DNA from 4 places in the Streptomyces sp. NPDC002580 genome. Region 1 is predicted to be linked to each of the others. Evidence: riboswitches for the same ligand, from Rfam matches in the RefSeq annotation. Region 1 holds a riboswitch; each other region holds the start of a gene.
What was found. Region 1 has a riboswitch for thiamine pyrophosphate ahead of thiO (glycine oxidase ThiO). Riboswitches for the same ligand answer to the same signal wherever they lie in the genome.
Positions count from the first base shown of each region.

Region 2: it holds a riboswitch for thiamine pyrophosphate, as region 1 does, so the genes downstream of both, thiC (phosphomethylpyrimidine synthase ThiC) here and thiO (glycine oxidase ThiO) in region 1, are expected to answer to the same signal.
Region 3: it holds a riboswitch for thiamine pyrophosphate, as region 1 does, so the genes downstream of both, ACFYW7_RS32540 (thiamine ABC transporter substrate binding subunit) here and thiO (glycine oxidase ThiO) in region 1, are expected to answer to the same signal.
Region 4: it holds a riboswitch for thiamine pyrophosphate, as region 1 does, so the genes downstream of both, ACFYW7_RS27770 (purine-cytosine permease family protein) here and thiO (glycine oxidase ThiO) in region 1, are expected to answer to the same signal.

Region 1 covers NZ_JBIAQZ010000001.1:1,073,683-1,077,887, reverse strand. Annotated here, with positions in the region: gene thiE (thiamine phosphate synthase) at 1-338, opposite strand, end outside; gene ACFYW7_RS04630 (Rv2175c family DNA-binding protein) at 430-801, opposite strand; gene ACFYW7_RS04625 (NAD(P)/FAD-dependent oxidoreductase) at 865-2,103, opposite strand; gene ACFYW7_RS04620 (hypothetical protein) at 2,136-2,513, opposite strand; TPP riboswitch at 2,566-2,679, shown strand; gene thiO (glycine oxidase ThiO) at 2,677-3,852, shown strand; gene thiS (sulfur carrier protein ThiS) at 3,849-4,049, shown strand; gene ACFYW7_RS04605 (thiazole synthase) at 4,053-4,205, shown strand, end outside.
Region 2 covers NZ_JBIAQZ010000003.1:178,473-182,677, forward strand. Annotated here, with positions in the region: gene ACFYW7_RS11735 (VOC family protein) at 1-304, shown strand, start outside; gene thiC (phosphomethylpyrimidine synthase ThiC) at 395-2,215, opposite strand; TPP riboswitch at 2,208-2,364, opposite strand; gene ACFYW7_RS11745 (YibE/F family protein) at 2,436-3,884, shown strand; gene ACFYW7_RS11750 (SsgA family sporulation/cell division regulator) at 3,966-4,205, opposite strand, start outside.
Region 3 covers NZ_JBIAQZ010000012.1:225,311-229,515, forward strand. Annotated here, with positions in the region: gene ACFYW7_RS32530 (hypothetical protein) at 103-912, opposite strand; gene rlmN (23S rRNA (adenine(2503)-C(2))-methyltransferase RlmN) at 1,176-2,282, shown strand; TPP riboswitch at 2,323-2,428, shown strand; gene ACFYW7_RS32540 (thiamine ABC transporter substrate binding subunit) at 2,565-3,596, shown strand; gene ACFYW7_RS32545 (ABC transporter permease) at 3,572-4,205, shown strand, end outside.
Region 4 covers NZ_JBIAQZ010000009.1:402,496-406,700, reverse strand. Annotated here, with positions in the region: gene ACFYW7_RS27775 (alpha/beta fold hydrolase) at 233-1,066, opposite strand; TPP riboswitch at 1,498-1,592, shown strand; gene ACFYW7_RS27770 (purine-cytosine permease family protein) at 1,583-2,983, shown strand; gene thiD (bifunctional hydroxymethylpyrimidine kinase/phosphomethylpyrimidine kinase) at 3,082-3,879, shown strand; gene gndA (NADP-dependent phosphogluconate dehydrogenase) at 4,106-4,205, shown strand, end outside.

The DNA.
Region 1 (4,205 bases):
ACCTGGTCCCCGAGGATCGCCCGGGCCGCGGGAACCGGGAGGTCCCCCTGGCCCAGGTGCAGGACGTCGGCCCGGGCGGCGTGGGCCACGTCCGCCCGGTCGTTGACCGCGAGGAGCTTGCCGTGGCGGGCGCAGGCGTCCGCGAGGACCTGGAGGTGTTCCAGTTCCTCGCCCGCCTCCATGCCCTTGTCCCGCAGTTGCACGATGTCGACGCCGCCCGCCAGGACCGCGTCGAGGAACTCGGCGAGGTCGCCCTGACGCCTGCGGGCGTCCGTGCACAGGTAGACGCGGGCGTCGGCGAGCCGGGCCCTCGCGGTGGCGGCGGCGTTCTCAGGCATGCGGGTGTCCCCCCTTGTCGGTGCGCGGGGAGCGCGGCGGGCGGGATGGTCCCGCCCGCCGCGCTCCCCGCGCCGGACGGTCTCGTTCAGGTCAGACGGCGAGCGCCTGGGCGCGGCGCTTCACCTCCGTGCCGCGATTCTCGCTCAGCGCCTGCGCGGGGGTGCCGGGCAGGCTCGGGTCGGGGGTGAAGAGCCACTCGAGGGCCTCTTCGTCGGAGAAGCCGTCGTCCCTCAGGAGCGTCAGGGTGCCGGCCAGGCCCTTGACGACCTTCTGTTCGTCCGCGTCGATGAAGTCGGCGGGGACGTGCAGCGCGCGGTTCTCACCACGGCGTACGGCGATCAGCTGGCCGTCCTTGACCAGCTGCCGGACGCGCGTCACCTCGACGCCGAACTGTTCGGCGATGTCGGGGAGGGTGAGCCAGGCGGGGACGAGAGCATCGATCTTTGCGTCAATCTCGGTCACGGGACAAGCCTGCCATCCCGGACCGACAGTCGGAAGCCGAGGGCGTCCGACCAGGGTGACGGATCAGGCGGTGGCGGCCTTGAGCGGCCTCGACGGGTCCTCGAGAAGCTCCGGATCCATCGGCGCACCCGCCTCGATGAGCCGGCGGCCCTGGGCGAGATCCCTGGGCCGGCCGACCGCCAGGAGGGCGACCAGACGTGTCTCGCGGAGCCAGCACACCGACCAGGAGGCGCCCGAGGGGTCACCGCGCCACACCAGGGAGTCGGCGGGCGCGTGGTGGCCGACGTACTGCACGAAGCGGCCGAACTGCTCGGACCAGAAGTACGGCACCGGGTCGTAGGCGGCGGGCGACTCTCCGATGATGTTCGCGGCGACCGTGCGCGGGCCCTGGAGGGCGTTGTCCCAGTGGTGGACGAGGAGACGGTCCTCGTAGCGTCCCGACGGGAAGGAGGCGCAGTCGCCGACCGCGTACACGTCGGGCAGGGAGGTGCGCAGGTGCTCGTCGGCGACGATCTCGCGGTGGGCGCCGAGCTCGATGCCCGAACCGGCGATCCAGGCGGTCGCGGGCCGCGCCCCGATCCCGACCACGACGGCGCCCGCGGGCAGCCGGGAGCCGTCGTCCAGGACCACCGCGCCGGGCTCGACGCGCTCCACGCGCGCGTGGGTGCGCAGCAAGGCCCCGCTGTCCGCGTACCAGGCGGTCATCGGCGCGGCCACCTCGGCGGGCAGGGCGTCGGCGAGCGGCCGGTCGGCGGCCTCCACGACGGTGACCTCGCACCCCGCCTCACGCGCGGCCGTGGCGAACTCGGCGCCGATCCAGCCCGCGCCGACGACCACGATGTCGTGCTGCCGGGCGAGGACGGGACGCAGCCGGTCGGCGTCGTCCAGGGTGCGCAGGAGATGCACTCCGGGCACGCCCTCCGCGCCGGGCAGCTGGATCGGTTCCGCGCCGGTGGCCACGACCAGGACGTCGTACGGGACGGGCCCGCCCGCCGTGTCCAGCTCGTGGTCCGCGGGGCGCACGCCGAGCGCCTCGCGGCCCAGCCTGAGATCGATGTCCAGGGCCTCGAAGTCGATGTCGAAGGCGGAGCCCTCGGCCTTGCCCAGCAGGACCGCCTTGGACAGCGGCGGCCGGTCGTACGGCTGGTGAGGCTCCGCGCCGATCAGCGTGACGGTGCCCGTGAAGCCCTGCTCGCGCAGGGCGACCGCGGTCTGCACCCCGGCCATGCCCGCGCCCACCACGACGACCCGCCGTGCCGTGGACCCCCGCGCCGGGGACTGTGCCTGCGTCTGCTCGCTCACCTGATCACCTTAGACACCTGACAGTTCATCAGTCAGCGGACGTGCTCAGTGACCTGTTCCACACGGCCGGTCCCGCGCACCTCTTCCACCACGCTCGTCCCTGTGCCCTCCCGCGACTCCCACTCCCAGGTCTCCTCCAGCCGCACCCGGCCGTCGGGCAGTTCCACCACGAGGGACACGCAGTGGCCCGACGCGGTGGTCCCGTCGTGCTTCAGCTGCACGTACCGGAAGTCGAGGCGGTCACCCTCACGGGTACCCACAAGATGGCCGCGGACCACGTCGCCGCCCGCGTAGCCGGCCCAGACCACGCCGTTCTCCTCGCGGTACGCGAACCGGGTGCGGGTCCCCACCTGCCCGGGAGCCTGGTCGGCTACGGGGGCGAGGACGAGGCCGTCGAGCGATCGGGCCATGGGCGGAGGCTCCCTTACTGGGGCGGGCGGCGGCGGGCTAGGCTGGCCAACGTAAAGCACTCGCGGGAGCCCGGACGCACCGGGCTGAGAGGGAGGCTGGAGCGGCCTCCGACCGTACGAACCTGATCCGGATCATGCCGGCGAAGGGAGGGGCTGGACGCCCATGTCGCCTGCACGTTCGTCAGACGTCCTCGTCATCGGGGGCGGAATCATCGGTCTCGTGACGGCCTGGCGGTCCGCGCAGCGCGGGTTCACCACCGCGCTCGTGGACCCCGAGCCGGGTGGCGGGGCCGCGCAGGTGGCGGCCGGGATGCTGGCCGCCGTGACCGAGCTGCACTACGGCGAGGAGACCCTGCTGGGTCTCAACCTCGCCTCCGCGCGCCGCTATCCGGACTTCGCCGCCGAGCTCACCGAGGCGACCGGCCAGGACCTCGGCTACCTCCGGTCCGGCACGCTGGCCGTCGCGCTGGACGCCGACGACCGCGCCCACCTGCGGGAACTGCACGCCCTGCAGATCCGGTCGGGGCTGGAGTCGCAGTGGCTGAGCGGCCGGGAGTGCCGCCGTCTCGAACCGATGCTGGCGCCCGGCGTACGCGGCGGCCTGCGGGTCGACGGCGACCACCAGATCGACCCGCGGCGCCTGGCGGCAGCCCTGGTCACGGCCTGCGAGCGGGCCGGGGTCGTCCTGCACCGGACGTGGGCGCAGCGGCTGACGGTCGTACGGGAGCGGGCCGCCGGGGTCGTCACCACGGACGGCACCGAGCTCGCCGCGGGCCGGGTGGTCCTCGCCGGGGGCAGCCTCAGCGGGCGCCTGGAGGGCGTCCCCGAGGACGTCCTGCCGCCCGTGCGCCCGGTGAAGGGCCAGGTGCTGAGGCTCTCCGTGCCCCAGCGGTGCGCGCCCTTCCTGAACCGCACCGTGCGCGCCGTGGTGCGTGGCAGCCACGTCTATCTGGTGCCGCGCGAGAACGGCGAGCTCGTGGTGGGCGCGACCAGCGAGGAGCTGGGCTGGGACACCACGGTGACGGCGGGAGGTGTCTACGAACTGCTGCGGGACGCCCACGAGTTGGTGCCCGGCATCACCGAACTGCCGCTGGTCGAGACCCGCGCGGGGCTGCGTCCGGGTTCGCCCGACAACGCGCCGCTGCTCGGCCCGACCGCGCTGGACGGACTGCTGCTGGCCACCGGGCACTTCCGCAACGGCGTGCTCCTGACGCCTGTCACCGGCGACGCCATGGCCCACGTCCTGACCACCGGCGAACTCCCCGCCGAGGCCCGCCCCTTCACTCCCCTGCGTTTCGGCGCCGACGCCCTCCCCACTCTCACGGAGCTGCCCGTATGAACATCGTCGTCAACGGGGAGCGGCGGCGGATCGCCGCGGGCACCGCGCTCGACACGCTCGTCGCGACCCTCACCCCCGCGCCGTCCGGAGTGGCCGCCGCCCTGAACGAGACCGTCGTCCCGCGCGCGCAGTGGCCGTCCACCTCCCTCACCGACGGCGACCGCGTGGAAGTCCTCACCGCCGTCCAGGGAGGCTGACCCATGGCCGACGACCCCTTCGTCCTCGGCGGTACGACCTACGGGTCCCGGCTGATCATGGGCACGGGCGGCGCGCCCAGCCTCGACGTCCTGGAGCGCTCCCTGGTGGCGTCCGGCACGGAGCTGACGACGGTCGCGATGCGCCGGGTGGACGCC
Region 2 (4,205 bases), on a different contig from region 1:
CCTGGCCCCCGTACGCCTTGCCGAGTGGCGGGCCGGCCGGGCGCCCTTCCCCTCGGTGAGGGTCACCGAGGAAACCATCATCGACCTGGTGGGCAGTGCCCGGGGAGAGTCCAACGTGGACCACATCTGTCTCACCGTGGAGCCGCTGGACTGGGACGAGGTCATCGCGTCGGGATCCTTCACCGTGCTCGAGGGCCCGGTCGAACGCTTCGGCGCACGGGGCACCGCCACTTCGGTCTACGTCCAGGATCCCGACGGCAACACGGTGGAACTGCGCTGGTACCCGCAGGACATCCGTACCTGACCGGGCATGGCCGGGGCGTGACCGGCCATGGCCCGACCGAGGGCGGCGGTCCGGGAGGATCAGCACCCGGACCGCGCCCTGCGGAGTGGTTCAGTCGGCCAACGGCAGGTACACGCGGTTGCCCGCCTCCGCGAACTCCCGGGACTTCCGCAGCATGCCCTCGGAGATCTCCTCCGCGGAGGCACCCTCGGCCGCGTCACCGCCGAACCGCTCGTTGATGCTCTGGCTGATCTTCATCGAGCAGAACTTCGGCCCGCACATGGAGCAGAAGTGGGCCGTCTTGGCGGGCTCGGCCGGCAGCGTCTCGTCGTGGAACTCCCGTGCCGTGTCCGGATCGAGGGCCAGGTTGAACTGGTCCTCCCACCGGAACTCGAAGCGGGCGTCGGACAGCGCGTCGTCCCAGTCCTGCGCGCCTGGGTGCCCCTTCGCGAGGTCGGCCGCGTGGGCGGCGATCTTGTAGGTGATGACGCCGGTCTTGACGTCGTCACGATCGGGGAGGCCCAGGTGCTCCTTGGGCGTGACGTAGCAGAGCATCGCCGTGCCCCACCAGGCGATCATCGCGGCACCGATGCCGGAGGTGATGTGGTCGTACGCCGGCGCGATGTCCGTCGTCAGCGGACCGAGCGTATAGAACGGAGCTTCATCACAGATCTCCTGCTGAAGGTCGATGTTCTCCTTGATCTTGTGCATCGGGACATGTCCCGGGCCTTCGATCATCGTCTGTACGTGAAAACGCTTCGCGACCTTGTTGAGTTCCCCGAGCGTCCTCAACTCAGCGAACTGTGCGGGGTCGTTAGCGTCGGCGATGGAGCCCGGCCGCAGCCCGTCGCCGAGCGAGTAGGTGACGTCGTACGCGGCGAGGATCTCGCAGAGTTCCTCGAAGTTCTCGTACAGGAACGACTCCTGGTGATGCGCGAGGCACCAGGCCGCCATGATCGAGCCACCGCGCGAGACGATGCCGGTCTTGCGGTTCGCCGTGAGCGGCACGTACGCCAGGCGCACGCCCGCGTGGACCGTCATGTAGTCCACGCCCTGCTCGGCCTGCTCGACGACCGTGTCCTTGTAGATCTCCCAGGTCAGCTCCTCGGCTCGGCCGTCGACCTTCTCCAGCGCCTGGTAGAGCGGCACCGTGCCGATGGGAACCGGGGAGTTGCGCAGCACCCATTCGCGCGTGGTGTGGATGTTGCGGCCGGTCGACAGGTCCATGACCGTGTCGGCGCCCCAGCGGGTGGCCCACGCCATCTTGTCGACCTCCTCCTCGATGGAGGAGGTGACCGCGGAATTGCCGATGTTGGCGTTGACCTTCACCAGGAACCGTTTACCGATGATCATCGGCTCGATCTCGGGGTGATTGACGTTCGCGGGCAGTACCGCGCGGCCCGCGGCGATCTCCTGGCGCACGACTTCGGGGTCCACGTTCTCCCGGACCGCGACGAACTCCATCTCGGGAGTGATCTCACCACGCCGCGCGTAGGCGAGCTGGGTGACCGCCGTCCCGGCGCGCCCCCGGCGCGGCTGGCGGGGCCTTCCGGGAAACACCGCGTCGAGGTTGCGCAGTCCCCCGCGCGGGGCCGTGTGCTTGATCCCGTCGTCCTCGGGACGGGCGGGACGGCCCGCGTACTCCTCGGTGTCCCCGCGGGCGATGATCCAGTTCTCACGCAGCGGCATCAGGCCCCTGCGTACATCGGTGTCGACGGCCGGATCGGTGTACGGGCCGGAGGTGTCGTACAGCGTCACGGAGCGCCCGTTGGTGAGGTGCACCTGACGGACCGGCACCCGCAGATCGGGGCGCGTGCCCCCGACGTACGCCTTGTGCCAGCCGATGGACCTCCCCGTCTCCCCGCCGGGCGGCGGTGACGATGCTCCGTCCGTCTGACTGGAGGCAGGCGTGCGCATGTCTTTGTTGGTCATGAGACCTACTCCCTACGCCGGCATTACCCGGTAACAGGTTCAGCGGTCGACGCAGCGGATTCCGTTCGTCGATGTTTCATGTGAAACATCGCGAAGACGGAGGTCAGCGTCCTCTCAGCCCGGTGCTCCGAGCTCCCGCGTGTGCAAAGGTGGCTCTACGCTAGCCTCCGGGCTGGCGCGGTGAACAGAGGGCCCTTGACCTCCTTGCGATGATCGCTCGGTGACGACAACCCAGCAGCCCTCGTTCCCCCCCTCCGAGCCGCCACGTCGGCGTGGCTCCGACGACGGCCATGGACATGGCTCCGGCGAGGGGCGCGGGCCGGACGCGGGCGACGGTCACGGGCACAGCCCCGCTCCCGGCGGTGGACACGGGCACAGCCACAGTCACGGTCCCGCCGCGCCGGTCTCCAAACGTCTGCGCAAGGTCATCGCCGCGGTACTGATCCCCTTCGCGGCCGCGGTCGCGGTGGGTCTCGTGGTGCTCTGGCCCGGTGGAACCCCCGCTCACGAGCGGACCGGTGTCGGCTTCGACCGGCAGACCCAGCAGGCGACGGTCACAAAGATCGACAAGGTGGACTGCAAGTCGGTGAACGCCTCGGGGCAGGCCCCGGCGGGCGACACGTCCACCGCCGAGGGTTCCTCCGCCCGACAGCGGGCGAAGAGTGACTGCAAGAAGGCCACGGTCCGGATCGACACCGGCAAGGACGAGGGCCGCACGTTCACCGAGATCGTTCAGCCGGACCAGACACGGCAGTTGGAACAGGGCGAGAAGGTCGTCGTCGCGTACGAGCCCTCCGCCCCCAAGGACCTCCAGTACTCGGTCACGGACGCGAACCGGAAGCTGCCCCTGACCCTGCTGGCGGGGATCTTCGCCGTGGTCGTCGTAGTGGTCGGCCGGATGCGCGGCGTCATGGCGCTGATCGCCCTGGCCATCAGCTTCATGATCCTCAACTTCTTCATCCTGCCCGCGATCCTGCAGGGCTCGAACCCGTTGATCGTCGCCGTCGTCGGGTCCAGCGCGATCATGCTGATCGCGCTCTACATGTGTCACGGCCTGTCGGCCCGGACCTCCGTGGCGGTGGTCGGCACCCTGCTCTCGCTCGTGCTGATCGGCATCCTCGGCTCGGTCTTCATCGACTGGGCCGTGCTGACCGGCAACACCGACGACAGCACCGGCCTGATCCACGGTCTCTACCCGTCCATCGACATGAGCGGTCTTCTGCTGGCCGGAGTCATCATCGGTTCGCTCGGCGTGCTGGACGATGTGACGGTCACCCAGACCTCCGCGGTCTGGGAACTGCACGAGGCCAATCCCACTATGGGCCGGCGCGGCCTGTACCGCGCGGGCATCCGTATCGGCCGCGACCACATCGCGTCGGTCGTGAACACGCTCGTCCTGGCCTACGCCGGCGCCGCGCTGCCCCTGCTTCTGCTGTTCTCGATCGCTCAGAGCAGCGTGGGCACCGTCGCGAACAGCGAACTGGTCGCGGAGGAGATCGTGCGCACCCTGGTCGGCTCGATCGGCCTGGTCGCCGCGGTGCCGGTGACGACCGCGCTGGCCGCCCTCGTGGTCGCCGCGGACCGCGAGGGGTCCGTCGCCGGTCCGGTCGAGCCGGTCGGAGCCGGTACTCCCGCGCGGAGCGGGAAGGGCCGCCGCCGCAAGCGCTGAACCGTCCACCAGGAGCGCCGAACCCGTCCGGCGCTCAGGCCGCGGTGAGGAAGCGTTACTCCGCTCGGGGACGGCGGGGTTTCATCCCGCGCTCTGCTCCTCCGCCAGGATGCGGTCGAGCGCTTCGTCGAGGGATGTGTCGAAACCCGCGAGGGAGCGCTCCTGGCCGAGCGGCACCAACTTGTCCGTACGGTCGAGGAACGCGACGAGCGGCGCGGCACCGGACCTGAACAGCGCATGGTCTCCACCGACCTGAAGCCGGATCAGCACCTCACCGAACGTCTCCGGATCGGCCGGAGCGATGTGGACATCGCCGTCGCC
Region 3 (4,205 bases), on a different contig from region 1:
GGCTAGAGCTACGGATCAGAAGGCTTCTGACATCCACGGTGCCGGACGGAGGCCTACACCAGCATCTCTGTCCGGCCGTCGCACCAGTCGAAAGCGAGGACTTCACCCGCTGGTGGCCAGGTGGAAGAGAGGACGCGGGCGCGGGCCGTAGGGGTAGAGCCATGGGCTCCAGTCACCTTCTTGAAGGTGGGAGATCGCGATGAGCGCGTCGGCGGCGTTCTTGCAGCGTGGGTGGCGTGCCGTGAAGGACGCGATGCGGGGTCGCTGCGTGAGCAGCCAGTCGGCGACGGTTCGCGGGTCGCCGTCGTACCACCACGTGAAATCGAACTCCTCCCACAGGAAATCCGTCCCCCAGCCCAGTGTCAGTCGGACGAGGCCAGCATCCGCGGCGGGGCCGGAGAAGCCGGCGATGTGGTCCAGCCATGGCTCCAGGCCGCCCGTGGCGTGGGCGACGCCTTCCACGAGGTCACGGATGTCCGCCGGGGACCGGCCGCCGGTGAGGGCGAGGGTGAGCAGTGCCCGGAACGCCTGCTCGACCGCGGTGCGCTCGGCGACCGGCCAGCTGATCAGTTCGGCCCCGTACCGGCCGAGACCGCGCAGCTCATGGGACGGGTCGGTGCCAGGGCCTTCCGGGCCCCAGTGACGCAAGGCACGCGGTATGAGGCGGCGCCACAGGACCGGGTACTGGTCCGCGTCCCAGTGATCGACGGCCTTGCCCATGAAGCCTTCGAGGACGTCATCCGGCACATCCCGCGGATCACCGCCGAGGATGCGCAGTTCCGCTTCCGTGAAGCAACGAGTGCACCCCTCCACCGGCCGGTCGAGCTCCGGAGGGGAGGCGAAGATCAGGTCCACCTCGGCGAGGGCGAGCCGCCACATCGTGTACGGGTCGGGGACAGGCTGATCGAGCATGGCGGCTACCTACCGGGACTCCGCACCGTGGGCCGGGCGAAGAGCGTGACGTTACACCGGTTCCCGCCCGGCGGGTACCCGTTTCCCGACGCGGGCGAGGTCAAGATCCGCCTGGCCAGGCCAGGCCAGGCCAGACATGGGCTGCCGGGCCGTCTTTGGGCCGTGAAAGGTTGACCAACGGTGACAGGGGACACCGGAGGGTGACGAGGCGCTCGCCCATCTGACCTGGGCCGGGCCAAACGATCTGCGACACTGGAAGGGTTATGCCGAAGCCCGGAGAACTCACCTTTGTAGCGCCGCGCGGAGCTCAGAAGCCGCCGCGGCACCTTGCCGATCTCACGCCCGCCGAGCGGAAAGAGGCGGTTGCCGCGATCGGCGAGAAGCCGTTTCGTGCCAAGCAGCTCTCTCAGCACTACTTCGCCCGGTACGCGCACGACCCCGACCAGTGGACGGACATCCCGGCCGCCTCGCGCGGCAAGCTCCAGGAGGCGCTGCTTCCCGAGCTGATGACGGTCGTGCGGCATCTGTCGACCGACCAGGAGACCACCCGCAAGACCCTGTGGCGGCTCTTCGACGGCACGCTCGTCGAGTCCGTGCTCATGCGCTACCCGGACCGGGTCACCATGTGCATCAGCTCGCAGGCGGGCTGCGGGATGAACTGCCCGTTCTGCGCCACCGGACAGGCCGGTCTGGACCGGAACCTGTCGACCGGCGAGATCGTGCACCAGATTGTCGACGGCATGCGGGCGCTCCGTGACGGCGAGATCCCCGGCGGCCCGGCGCGGCTGAGCAACATCGTCTTCATGGGCATGGGCGAGCCGCTCGCCAACTACAAGCGGGTGGTCGGTGCGATCCGCGCGCTGACCGACCCCGAGCCGGACGGGCTCGGGCTCTCGCAGCGCGGTATCACGGTGTCGACGGTCGGGCTGGTCCCCGCCATCAACCGGTTCTCCGACGAGGGCTTCAAGTGCCGGCTCGCGATCTCGCTGCACGCGCCGGACGACGAACTGCGCGACACCCTCGTCCCCGTGAACACGCGGTGGAACGTGCGGGAGGTGCTGGACGCCGGATGGGAGTACGCGGCCAAGTCCGGGCGGCGCCTGTCCATCGAGTACGCCCTGATCCGGGACATCAACGACCAGGCGTGGCGTGGTGACCGGCTCGGGCGCATGCTCAAGGGCAAGCCCGTCCATGTCAACCTCATCCCGCTGAACCCGACCCCGGGCTCGAAGTGGACCGCCTCGCGGCCCGAGGACGAGAAGGCGTTCGTCGAGGCGATCGCGGCTCATGGTGTGCCGGTGACCGTCCGGGACACCCGTGGCCAGGAGATCGACGGAGCGTGTGGTCAGCTCGCCGCGACCGAGCGGTAGGCTGAGCCGAGTCAGTAGTTCTTCATAGTCAGACATCTTCATATTCCGACAGGGGAGCGCCACAGCGCTGAGAGTGCGGGACAGCCCGCAGACCCTCTGAACCTCGCCCGGGTCATTCCGGGTAGGAAGTTCGGTCGTTACTCAAGCTGTTGCGCCCTGCCCGGGAACCGTCAGAGGTCCCGGGCAGGGCCGCGTCTCTTCCTGGTCACCCAGGAGGAATCAGTGAGCACCATCATCAAGAACGGGCGGATCGCGGCCCTGGCCGTCCTCGGGCTCGTCGCGATGCCCGTACTGTCCGCGTGCGGCTCGTCCGACGGCGGCGGCTCGGGCGATCCGAAGACGGTCACGCTCGTCAGCCACGACTCGTGGCTCGTGTCGAAGAGCGTGCTCAAGGACTTCGAGAAGCGGTCCGGCTACCAGGTCAGGGTCCTCAAGGACGGCGACGCGGGCCAGGCCGTCAACAAGGCCGTCCTGACCAAGGACAACCCGCAGGGGGACGTCTTCTTCGGCGTCGACAACACCCTGCTCTCCCGCGCGCTCGACAACGGACTGTTCCAGCCGTACACGGCCAAGGACGCGGACAAGGTCCTGCCCGAGTACCGGACCGACCGGGACAAGCACCGGGTCACGCCCATCGACACCGGCGACATCTGCGTCAACTACGACAAGGCCTGGTTCAGCGAGCACGGGCTGACGCCGCCGCGGTCCTTCGACGACCTGGTCAAGCCCGCGTACAAGAATCTCCTCGTCACCGAGAACGCCTCCACGTCCTCGCCCGGCCTCGGCTTCCTGCTCGGCTCCGCCGCGCACTACGGGGACCAGGGCTGGGAGGACTACTGGAAGAAGCTCAAGGCCAACGGGGTGAAGGTGGTGGACGGCTGGGAGCAGGCGTACAACGAGGAGTTCTCGGGGTCCGCCGGCGGCAAGAAGGCCAAGGCCGACCGCCCGCTCGTCGTCTCGTACGCCTCCTCGCCGCCGGCCGAGGTCATCTACGCCGACCCGAAGCCCACCACCGCTCCGACCGGGGTCGCGACGGGCACCTGCTTCCGCCAGGTCGAGTACGCGGGTCTGCTGAGCAACGCCGAGAACGCCAAGGGCGGCAAGGCACTCCTCGACTTCCTGCTCACCAAGGAGTTCCAGGACGACATGCCGCTGAACATGTTCGTCTATCCAGTGCGTGAGGGCGCGCAGGTGCCGCCGGAGTTCACCCGGTACGGTCCGCAGGCAAAGGACCCCGAGACCCTCGCCCCCCAGAAGATCGCCGCCGAACGCGACCAGTGGGTCAAGTCGTGGACCTCGCTCGTACTGAAGTAACCGACCGGCCCGAAGGAGCCGGCGGAGCCGAAGCGGCCGCCGGTCCCGGCGGCGGCCGGCGGAGGGAGCGCGGGCGGAACGTGGCGCGGCTCGGGCTGATGGCCCTGCCCGTCGCGTTCTTCGCGGTGTTCTTCGCCTATCCCGTCGCCGCGATCGTCACACGGGGGCTGCGCGGGGACGACGGCTGGCGGCTGGGCCGGATCACGGAGGTGCTGGCCGACTCCGGCATCCGGCACGTCCTGTGGTTCACCACCTGGCAGGCGCTCGCCTCGACGGCGCTCACCCTGCTGGTCGCGCTCCCCGGCGCGTACGTGTTCGCGCGCTTCGATTTCCGGGGCAAGCAGATCCTCCGGGCCGTGGTCACCGTGCCCTTCGTGCTGCCGACCGTGGTCGTCGGCACGGCGTTCCTCGCGCTGGTCGGCCGGGGCGGGCTGCTCGACGAGCTGTGGGGCGTACGCCTGGACACCACGGTGTGGGCGATCCTGCTCGCCCATGTCTTCTTCAACTACGCGGTCGTCGTACGGACCGTCGGCGGCCTCTGGTCGCAGCTGGACCCGCGCCAGGAGGAGGCCGCGCGCGTGCTCGGCGCCTCGCGCTTCGCGGCCTGGC
Region 4 (4,205 bases), on a different contig from region 1:
CGTGATCCCTTCCTGTGGGGAGCATGAGCATGCCATGACAGGGCGAGCGTCGGCGGTACGGATCGCGTCAATGGTCGGTCGCGGGCGGCGAGGCTCCGCGCGGGCGGCCCCGCCCGTCGCTCCGACGCGGCGACCGGGTGCGGAGAACAGCTGCGCCGGCCCGTCCTCGACACGGCCGCGACGCGCCGCCGTTCACCCCGCGGACGAGGTCGGGCGGTGCCTTCCGGAGACGTCAGGCCGGGCCGGCGGGGGTGCCGGGGTGGGCGAGCCGCGCGGCGAACGCGGCGATGTCGGCGACCACGCGTTCGGGCTGTTCCCAGTGGACGACGTGGCCGGCGCCTTCGTAGACGAGGAAGCCGGCGCCGTGGACGGCGTCCAGGATGACCTGCTGGTCCTCGCGGGGCAGGTACTCGTCCTGGTCGCCCCAGATGACGAGGGTGGGCACCAGGATGCCCGCGAGCGTGGCGGCGAGATCGGTGTCGAGGAGCCCGGCCGCGGTCTCCTTCCAGACGTGCGCGGGGAGTTTGAGGCTCTCCTCGACCATCGTCTCGATGAAGCCCCGGGCGATCGGGCGGGCCGCCGTGCCGGACAGGAAGTCCTCGACGAAGGGGCGGGGCACGGGATCGGAGAGGCCTTCCAGCGCCTTCCGCAGGCCGCTCGCCGCGGGTTTGTCGGCGAGGGTGCCGGGGACGCCGAGCAGCACGAGACCGGCGATGCGGTCGGGGTGGCTGCCGGCGACGATCCGGGCCGCGACGCCGCCGCTGGACGCTCCGACCAGGATGGCGCGGGGGATGTCGACCGCGTCGAGGAAGGCCACCAGGTCGGCGGCGAAATCCTCGGGAGCGTAGCCCTCCGGAGGGCGGTCGGCGTCGCCGTGACCGCGCTGGGTCGGCGCGTAGCCGTGCAGGGACGCCGGGAAGCGCCGCAGGAGGGGCTCGAAGGACCACCAGGAGTCGCCCAGCCCGTGTACGAGGACGACCGGTGTGCCACCGGGGTAACCGGCTTCGGCGTACGGGAGGGTGAGCCCTTCCCGCACCTGCGCGGACTTCAGGGAGATCACGGTCACGGCACCCTGCCTCCTTCAGCCCGGCTCCCGGGGTCCGGGAAACCCGGAGCGGGGAGCGGGCGGCGATCACTTCCGACAGTACCGAGCGGCGGCACTCGCCGCGCTGTGGGGAAGCCCGATCGTGACCGCTCGGACGCGACGGACGCGCGCCGCCGCGCGTGCTGCCCGGGTGCGCCGGTCGCGCTTCCGTCCGAGCGGCCACGGGTTCGTCCGCCCGAGCCTTGTCCCGCAGCGCCGCGTCCCGCCGGACCGCGGGTCCCGGGCGGGGCGGAACGCGTGGACAGCCGGTGGACGGGGGGATGGACGTGGGCAGCCGGTGGACGTGAGGTGGGCCGGGCCGGTCTGGACCGAGTCGTGTGCGCGGGTCTTCGTCGCGTGGAGGAGCGGACCGGCGTACCCGGGAGCGAGGGGATGCGGTTAGTGTGTCCGTCGTACCGGACACGGGGTGCCCCGTCCGAGGGCTGAGATCACACCCGTCGAACCTGAACCAGTTCATACTGGCGGAGGGATGTCTCCATGCCGTTGGCGCATGTTTCCGGCGGGCTGCCCGCCGACAGCCGGCCCGCCGTCTTCGACGGACGGATGCCCGCCGCACCCGGTGACCTCCGGGTGGAGGGACACGGCATCGAGCCGGTCCCCGAGGACAACCGGTACGGCGGCGCCGGCCGCCTGTTCACGGTGTGGTTCGCCCCGAACCTGACGATGACGGGCGTGTTCACCGGCACCATCGGGATCGCTCTGGGCCTGGACTTCACCACCGCCCTCGCGGCGGTCGTCCTCGGCACCGTGGTCGGCGCGCTGCCGACCGCCTACCTCAGCACCTGGGGCGGCCTCACCGGGAGCGGCCAACTCCCCCTCGCACGCCTCGCTTTCGGCCGGGCGGTCGCACTGCCGGGAATGCTCCAGTGGCTGTCGTCGGTCGCCTGGGACGCGCTGATCGGCCTGTTCGGCGGGGACGCGCTGGCCCGGCTGTGCGGCTGGCCGTTCTGGGTCGGCGTGCTGGTCATGATGCTGGCCCAGGGGGCCCTCGGCGTCCTCGGCTACGAGGCGATCCACCGCCTCCAGATCGTCATGACGTTCGTGCTCGCCGTGGCGTTCGCGGTGATCGCCTGGCGGATGCTGGACGGCGTCCACCCCGCCACGACCGGAGCCGCGACCGGGGCCGACCGCGTGGGCTCGTTCGTACTCACCAGCACCATCGCGCTCAGCCTCTCGCTGTCCTGGGCGCCCTACGCCAGCGACTTCAGCCGCTACCTGCCGCGGGCCACCTCCCGCCCCCGGATGTTCTGGTGCACCCTGCTCGGCCTCGTCGTGTCCTTCGTCGCCGTCCAGGTCCTCGGACTGTGGGGCGCGTCGGTGCTGACCGACCAGACGGCGGCGGGGGTCGAGGAGTTGCTCGGCGGCGGGACCGCGGGCGCGTTCGGGCTGCTGGCCGTGGCCCTGGCGGCGGTGTGCAGCAACGCGATGAACGACTACAGCGGTTCGCTGGCGCTGCAGACCGTGGGCGTACGGATACCGCGTCCGCTGGCCGCCGCGCTGGCCGCCGCGCTCGGTTTCCCGCTGGTGCTGTGGATGCACGCCGCCGACACCACGGCCCGTTTCCAGAACGTGCTGCTGTTCGTGGGCTATTGGATCCCCGGGTTCGTCGCGATCGTCGTCGTCGACTGGATCGCCCGCGGCCGGCAACGCGGCGGCGCACCGGTCGACCTCGCCGCCGAGACCGCCCGACCCGACTCCGGGTGGCTGTCGTCGGTGGCCTTCGTCGCGGCGTTCGGCGCCGCCGTGCCGTTCATGGACACGAGCCTGTACGTCGGTCCGGTCGCCGACGCCCTGCACGGCGCCGACCTCTCGTACTACGTGGCGTTCCTCGTCGCCCTCGGCCTCTACGCCCCGGTGCGGCTGCGCCGCCGCGCCTAGAACTCGCCCTGGACCGCACGGGGTTGCCCGGGATCGGTCCACGCTCCGTCGGACGAGGGGCCGCGCGCCCGAAGCCGTACCCGAGAGGAACACCTCGCATGACCACACCGCCCCGCGTTCTGACGATCGCCGGATCCGACTCCGGCGGAGGCGCCGGAATCCAGGCCGACCTGAAGACGATGCTGGCGCTGGGCGCCCACGGGATGAGCGTGCTCACCGCCGTGACCGCGCAGAACTCCGTGGGGGTGCAGGGTGCTTGGGAGCTGTCCGAGGAGGCGGTGCGGGCCCAGTACCGCAGTGTGGTCGACGACATCGGGGTGCAGGCCGTGAAGACCGGGATGCTCTCCTCGCCGGGCCTGGTCACGACGGTCGCCGAGCTGCTGTCCGACCTGACCGCTCCGGTCGTCGTGGATCCGGTGAGCGTCTCCAAGCACGGGCACCGGCTGCTGGCCGACGAGGCGCTGGACGCCGTACGGACCCGGCTGCTGCCTCGGGCGACCGTGGCCACCCCGAATCTCGACGAGGTCGCCCAGCTCACCGGGATGAAGGTGCGGGACGAGGAGGGCATGCGCCGGGCCGCCGGCCTGCTGCTCGCGTACGGTCCCCGTTGGGTGCTGGTGAAGGGGGGCCATCTGCCGGGAGAGGCCGTCGATCTGCTGACCGACGGCACGGCGGAGCACTGGCTGCGCGCGCCGCGCCACGACAACCGGCACACGCACGGCACCGGTTGCACCCTCGCCTCGGCGATCGCCGTCGGCCTCGCCGAGGGCCTTCCGGTGCCGGAGGCCGTGCGGCGGGCCAAGGAGTACGTGACCGCCGCCATCGAGGCCGGTTTCGCGCTCGGCGCCGGCATCGGGCCGGTCGACCACGGATGGCGGCTGCGCCGGAACGCCTGAGACCGCGGCCGCCCGGACACGGAACCATCGATTCCGTCCGTTCCCGCCCGCCCGGAACGTCCGGGTCCGGCCCCGGCCCGGGGCGCCGAGTGCGGGAAGTGCCGCACGAGCTGCGCCCGGAGGTGAACACCTCGCCCCCTGCCGTGCGTACTGATCGGCACAGCGACAGTCGTCTGCTCGCCCGTCAGGTACGCGGGGAGGCAGATCCGGATCCAAGGAGCACACCATGAAGGCGACCGCGCAGATCGGCGTCACAGGGCTCGCGGTGATGGGCCGCAACCTGGCCCGCAACTTCGCCCGAAACGGCTACACCGTCGCCGTCCACA